Regions from separate parts of the Pelorhabdus sp. sgz311002 genome, predicted to be linked through region 3. Evidence: riboswitches for the same ligand, from Rfam matches in the RefSeq annotation. Region 3 holds a riboswitch; each other region holds the start of a gene.
What was found. A riboswitch is a leader RNA that binds a small molecule or an ion and turns the genes downstream of it on or off. The one in region 3 is predicted to bind cobalamin.

Region 1 (2,268 bases), on a different contig from region 3:
GCCGATTTACTTGTCATGGCGATTCCTACGGGCGTTGCTGAGGCAGCGGCGCTGATTTTTGATGAAGAGCGGTGGCGGTGGTTTAAACGATTTGCCACGCAAGAAGTAAACTTCTATACCACGAAAATACGACTTGACTTTATTCGATATTTTAAAAGCTATGGCTTTTTAGGCACTGGTACTTGTGATGAGAAGACGATTTTTTGGATGCCTACTGGTGTGAAGCAGGCTTTTCAGGCTTTAAATGAAGGCAAGCTTTATGAAATGATCAGGCAAAATACTGAGTGGATTTATGCTACACAGGGTTTACTTTATTATTATGGCTTGTTGGAAAAAGATCAGCTTGTAGCGCTCGTGCAGGAAAAAGGGATTGTTGCAACGCAGGATATTTCCCGTTATTTGGCGGTCATTGCTGAAGCTGCGGCTTGCTATGGTCAAATTGTAATTGATAAAGAGGTTTATGCCGATTATCGTGTGAAAGATCGGGCCTATATTCTAGGAGAACAGAAAAGTCGTGCTGAACTTCCTTACTGTTCCTTTTTAAAGCAGCAATTTGTGAAGGCTGGTAAACCCGGTTTTGTTGATAAAAACTCTGCTTCAGAGAATTTCCTGCGCTTTATGAAAGAGTGCTATTCGCTCAATCGGGAAGAGGCGGCGGCATTAGCCGAAGATTGTTTTTATATTATCAACAATAGTAAAGGCAGTGGCGATCTCTTAGCTTACTTATCAAAAGGGTATGAGTTTCCTAGTGACTCTTTTCAAGATACCTTACTTCCCTATGTGGCAGCGCTTCATAATCAGACGCGCATGTGGGTGTTGAAGGGGTATAAACCGGTAGAACTTGTGGAGGATGAATCGGCGAAATTGCAGCCTTGTCAGGAACTGAGCAACGTAAATGAGGCGGTGCCAGTCAAGATCGGTCGCAATGATCCTTGCCCTTGTAATAGCGGGAAAAAATACAAAAAGTGCTGCGGCAAATAGCTGCAAAAAGCCCAGCTTTTCTATTTATAGAGAGCTGGGCATACTTGTAGTTCTAGTCGGATTTGTTTGACTTTTTTGCAAACAAGTGATATAAATAAGTTACATTAACTGTTATTTCATAATTGCATAAGATTGAAATAGGTGCCCATAGGGCTTAATAGGGAAGTCCGGTGCAAGGCCGGCGCGGTCCCGCCACTGTAATGGGAAGCGAAACCAGAAAATGCCACTGAGACGATTGTCTTGGGAAGGTTTGGATGAGCGATGATCCAGAGTCAGGAGAACTGCCTGTTTAACAATCACCGTTTTAACCCACGAGCGATGGGGAGGGGATTAAAGAGTTCGATCTTTTTTTCCTGGCCAAAAGCCAGGATTTTTGATTTCAGCGCTCTTTTGAAATAAGACCTTTCTTGCTTTAAGAAAGGTTTTTTTATGACCTATTTTTAATTTATGGAGGTTTTTGCAATGGCAGGTATTTTTTATGGTGTGGGCGTAGGCCCTGGAGATCCGGAGCTTCTTACATTAAAAGCGATTAATTTGATTAAGTCGGCTGATATTATTATTGCGCCAAAAACGGAGAAGAAAGAAGGCAGTGTGGCGCTTACAATTGCTAAACCTTATATTAAGGACACGGCTGAAATTGCAACTCTTGTATTTCCTATGGTTTCCGACCAAACTCAATTGAATGATGCCTGGGCTAGTAATAAGGAAACAATCGTGAACTATTTAGATGAAGGAAAGACGGTTGTCTTTTTAACTTTGGGCGATCCTATGTTCTACAGTACTTATATTTATGTATACAGACTGTTAAAAGACTGTGGACATCCCATTGAAACGATTCCTGGCATTACGGCTTTCTGCGCCATTGGCAGCAAATTAGGTTATCCTATCGTCGAAGGGGACGATGTACTGAATATTATTCCAGCCACGATGGAAGAAGAAAAAATGGAACAGGCTTTCGCTACAGCCGATAATGTAGTGCTTATGAAAGTTTATAAAAATTTCCCGCAGGTTTTGGAAAAATTAAAACGTCATGGCTTGGCCAAACAAGCTGTCATGATCAGCCGCTGCGGCCTAGACGGCGAACAAGTGGTACATAACTTGTCTGATCTGAATGATGATCATAAACTGAACTATTTATCAACCATTGTAGCAAGACGGGGCTAATCGCTTCCTGCATCTAACGGAGCAGCGAAAGGAAGAGACTGCAATGAAAAAGTATATGTTTTTGCTGGCACTCCTTTGTGGCGTGGCAGCACTTTTCTTTGCCGGCTGTGGTGCGCAAAAATC
Region 2 (2,268 bases), on a different contig from region 3:
TAAAATGGATTTATGGGAATCTGGTTCATCGCCAGCCATATCGTTGTTCGCATGATCCCCAGCAACCATCATCATCGGAATCAATGTAACATTTTTGACTCCATTTGCTTTCAACTTAGGAATAACGGTTTCCAGATTAGGCCAGCCTTCTACCGTATAAGTATAAACATTATTGAGTCCCATATCTTGTAAACGAGCTTGGATTACTGAATAATAGGCGTTAGCCGGGTGAGGCGTACCATGATACATCAATAAAATGGCATCATTTTTACCTGTCTTAGGAAACTCAGTTTGAATCGCTTTTAACGCATCGGTAACATCATCACGCTGTTTTTCTTGTCCCATCCAATAAATCAAAGAAGTCCCCAGAGTCATTTTCTTAAACTGATTCTTATAAATATCAAAAATGGCTTTGTCGTAAGCATATTCCATGCCAGGAATTACATCGAGTGAAGTAAGAGCAACTCGAGTATAGCCTTCCGCTTTCAGCTCGGCTAAAGCTTCTTCCGGAGTAGGAATTTTGATGCCTTCTTTTTGCTGAATTCGATCAATAATAATGTGAGAAGTAAAAGCCAAAACAACCTTTTGTCCAGGATGAGCCGCTTGAATATCAGCTACAGTTTGTTCAATCGTAAGCTTACGTGATTCTTCATAGGTAGTACCAAAACTCATCACCACAATTGCATCTTTATTTTCGAGATTCTGCATAGCCGGATTTTCCGCTACATTTACACCAATTTGAGCCGCATGTTTTAGCGCCGGTGTTGCCGTCTTCACTTCTGGATTTAGTTCATAGGCAGCATAAGTGGGGGCAGCATTTACCCCCATAAAGGTTGCACAGGCCAAAGAGATCGCAAGCATTTTTTTCCAATTTTTCACAAATACTCCTCCTAAAATATAAAATTGCATAAAATAAAAAAACTTCCTAAATGAATTAGGAAGTAGTAAACGTTCAATTCTCAGCTTGTAAACAGCCAAGAGACCTGCTACAATCCCCTCCCCATCGCTCGTAGGTAAAAATGGTGATTATTAAACAGGCAGTTCTCCTGGCTCTGGATCATTGCTCGCTCAAACCTTCCCAAAACGTTCGTTCCAGTGGCATTTCTTGAGTTTGCTCCCCATTACAGTGGCGGGACCGCGCCGGTATTTCACCGGACTTCCCTATTAAGCCTTACGGCACCTATTCTATCGATATTCAGTTTGTTCTGATTTCCACGTACTTACAATAACACTTTAAAGTTATTTTGTCAAATCGTAATATTCAATTAATTATAATCATGTTTTTACTATTAAATAAGGAATATTCATTTTTAAAAAATCATTCTTCGGGATAAAGTGTAAAAGTTAAGCTAGAAAAATATTTATTTTGAGTCGCCATATTATTTTTATCAGGAATTGGAAAAGCAATTTCAACCCCAACTACATTCACACCATTATTCGCTACTTTCATTGTTGCTTTGCCTTCACTATCTGTTTTTACTGTATAAGTAAGGTTATTGATGACATCTGGAATAATTTCTGTATTGACGAGAGGTCTGCCATCTTTAACGACAAGTACTGTCAAGTCATCTCCTTTATGCAGTGTAGTTGGATCAACCTGCGGAATAATTTGCAATGGAACATCTGGAACGGCCTGTACATTCTTTACTCCATGAAGATATGTTACATTATATTTGATAGCATGTGTGCCTTTCTCAGCTCCTGGTACTTGATAAATTGGTGCATTATGCACTTTACCATCTTGCCCCTTTGTCCAATATCCATAATCAAAATTTACGCTGATAACTGCTGTATCATCACTAGGAACTACAATAACATGATTTTTAGCATCGACTACTTTCGCTGTTGTTTTTTGAAATGTATCAGTATATCCTTGCACAGATTGTACATTGTTTGGATTATAAGCATTATCGCCAGGACCTTCTCCTAATATTAATTGTTTTTGATCTAAACGTTCACCAATCCAAACACCATGCGCTGAAGCCACACTGCCATAAGAAGCTGCAAGTAAACATGCACAAGCTGCCCAAACCAAAAATTTATTTTTTTTCATATCTATCACCTCATAAAAATTTCACAAGAGAAAAACTGACTACAAAACCAACAATTAAATCTCCCAAAATAAATCAATAAGAAATCTCTTTCTAAAGAATTAGACAGGGAGAGTTCTATCATAAAAGAAGTCGGCTAGGCATTTACCGAGAAAGATGCATCGTTCTTGCCAATTTGATCGCTTTCATAATCCTCTCCCCATCACTCACAGTCGAA
Region 3 (2,268 bases):
TTTTTGCTCGTGGCAGCTCGTTGGGGCTTTGGCGGTCTCGGTCCCCAGTTGTCTTTGATTGCTTGTCTTATTATTGGTGAAGTCGTTATTACTGGGGCGCTGCACTGGGATGGCTTTATGGATACTTTTGATGGCGTGTTTTCGGGGCGGGAACGCGAGCGTATGCTTGAAATCATGAAAGATAGCCGGGTAGGAGCTTTTGGCGCTTTAGCGCTGGCACTAGCCCTGTTAGCTCGTTTCTCCTTTTTATACGATCTTGATCCGTTTGTTTTACCTTTGGCCTTAATCGCTATGCCGACAACAGGAAGATTGGGAATTGTTTTTACGATTACTTTTTTTCCTTATGCTCGCCCGAGTGGGTTAGGACAAGTTTTTCCTTCACATAGGCAAAACCGCAATCTCTATATTGCATTAGTCTTTTTCGCCCTTGTTTTTGCCTTTTTAGGGGTGAAATGCCTGTTTACTGCATTGGGCGGCTTAGCAATCGGCTTATTATTTGCTGCGTATGTGAATCGTTGTCTGGGCGGTGTGACTGGCGATGTTTATGGCGCTGTAAGCGTGGTGACGGAACTGGCGGTGTTATTTTGCTTCCTTTGTTTCTATTAATGTTTCTATTAAAATAAAGTAGGATTTTTTTTACGGCCTTATCGACTTTCTTGCTTAGTCGTCAACTTAGCAAGGAAACGCGAGTTTTCTGCCGAAGTAGGAAATAGATTGATATAATTTCATAACATGCCACCAAACAGGTGCCTCTTTGTTAAAAGAGGAGAATAGGGAAGATCGGACAGAAGCAATTCTGAAACGACGCGGTCGCGCCACTGTAATCGGGGAGATGTTTTGGCTGATGCCACCGGAAAACCGGGAAGGCGTCAAAACATTGATGAGCCGTTAGCCAGGAGACCTGCCTGTTATGGCTGTCATTTGTCTTCGCGTAAGAGAGAATGCCAGAAGGATAGGAGCTAATCAAAGCAGCACCTGCCTTTTTGGCAGGTGCTGTTTGTCTTGTGACAGGTATTTTTATTGAAGGAGGGATTGATTATGGATTTTGAAAAGACAGTGGATGAATTGATTGATGGCGCGGCAAAACCGCTGCACAGTCTGGGGCTTCTGGAAAAACATTTAAAGAAAGTGCTGATGGCATGGGAAAAAATTCATACGGAGATTCGTCCTTACCACATTATTTATGCTGCTGATAATGGGGTAGTAGAAGAAAGTATTGCGCCTGATCCGGTGGAGTTTACGTATTTGCAGGCCAGAAATATGGCGGCAGGCTTGGCTACCATCAGCTGTTTTTGTCAAATGCATCAAATTCCTTATGAAGTAATTGATATTGGCATTCGTGATACGAGAGAAGCTGGTGTTTGTCGGAAAGTCGCTTTTGGCACCAAAAACTTCATGAAAGAAGAAGCTATGAGCCAGGACGAATTTCAAAAAGCCTGGGATATTGGTAGAGAAAGAGTTCAAAAAGCGGTTCGGGAAAAAGGAGCCAATCTACTATCGTTTGGCGAAATGGGGATAGGCAATACGACAACATCTTCAGCGGTGCTTCATGCCTTGACTGGAATGCCGCCCGAGTTCGTGGTTGGTCATGGCGCTGGGCTAAAGACGCCAGAGGCGTTGCGGCGTAAACGCCAAATCGTCGAGAAAGGCGTAGAGAAGCATAAGGTAAAACTTCATGCCGTTGAAGATATTTTACGGTGTGTCGGTGGGTTTGACATTGTAGCTATGTGCTCTAGTATGCTGGAATGTGCCAAGCTAAAAGTTCCCTTTGTGCTTGATGGCTTTATTACGGCCGTGGCCTATGCTTGTGCGGTTAGAGTAAATAGCAAAATTGATTGCTATGCAATTCCGTCGCATATGTCGAAAGAACCAGGCATGGCGTACTGTTTGCTACTTGGCAATATTATGGCCGAAGATGTGATTTTAAAAGCCGATATGGCCTTAGGGGAAGGTACCGGTGCTGTATTAATGGTGTCAATTTTGAAAACGATGCTTTATGCGATGCAAAATGTAGCTCGTATTTCTGATTTTTTAGCAAGTACGTCAAAGCAGAATTTAGCCATATAAGAGGGGCGGGTAAAAGAAAGAGAATAATAGAACAAAAAAATCCTATTCTAGCAAAAAGCTTAAATGCTTTTTGCTTTTTTGTTTTTTAAGGCAGCAATTATGTGCGGTGCCTCGGCAAAATTTAAGCAAGGTAGAAAGGCAGAAAAATCAAATATAAGTAAGTGTAAAAACTATGAAAAATAGGTGGGGGGAAAATGGCAC

Region 1: it holds a riboswitch for cobalamin, as region 3 does, so the genes downstream of both, cobI (precorrin-2 C(20)-methyltransferase) here and AC0NJP_RS01455 (nicotinate-nucleotide--dimethylbenzimidazole phosphoribosyltransferase) in region 3, are expected to answer to the same signal.
Region 2: it holds a riboswitch for cobalamin, as region 3 does, so the genes downstream of both, AC0NJP_RS07060 (sirohydrochlorin cobaltochelatase) here and AC0NJP_RS01455 (nicotinate-nucleotide--dimethylbenzimidazole phosphoribosyltransferase) in region 3, are expected to answer to the same signal.

The regions. Positions count from the first base shown of each region.
Region 1 is NZ_JBWBCL010000008.1:90,625-92,892, reverse strand. Features, by position in the region: gene AC0NJP_RS12725 (YecA family protein) at 1-981, shown strand, start outside; cobalamin riboswitch at 1,104-1,284, shown strand; gene cobI (precorrin-2 C(20)-methyltransferase) at 1,444-2,145, shown strand; gene AC0NJP_RS12715 (ABC transporter substrate-binding protein) at 2,189-2,268, shown strand, end outside.
Region 2 is NZ_JBWBCL010000003.1:261,886-264,153, forward strand. Features, by position in the region: gene AC0NJP_RS07060 (sirohydrochlorin cobaltochelatase) at 1-909, opposite strand, end outside; cobalamin riboswitch at 1,020-1,199, opposite strand; gene AC0NJP_RS07065 (DUF4198 domain-containing protein) at 1,319-2,053, opposite strand.
Region 3 is NZ_JBWBCL010000001.1:287,389-289,656, forward strand. Features, by position in the region: gene cobS (adenosylcobinamide-GDP ribazoletransferase) at 1-606, shown strand, start outside; cobalamin riboswitch at 728-923, shown strand; gene AC0NJP_RS01455 (nicotinate-nucleotide--dimethylbenzimidazole phosphoribosyltransferase) at 1,039-2,067, shown strand; gene eutS (ethanolamine utilization microcompartment protein EutS) at 2,262-2,268, shown strand, end outside.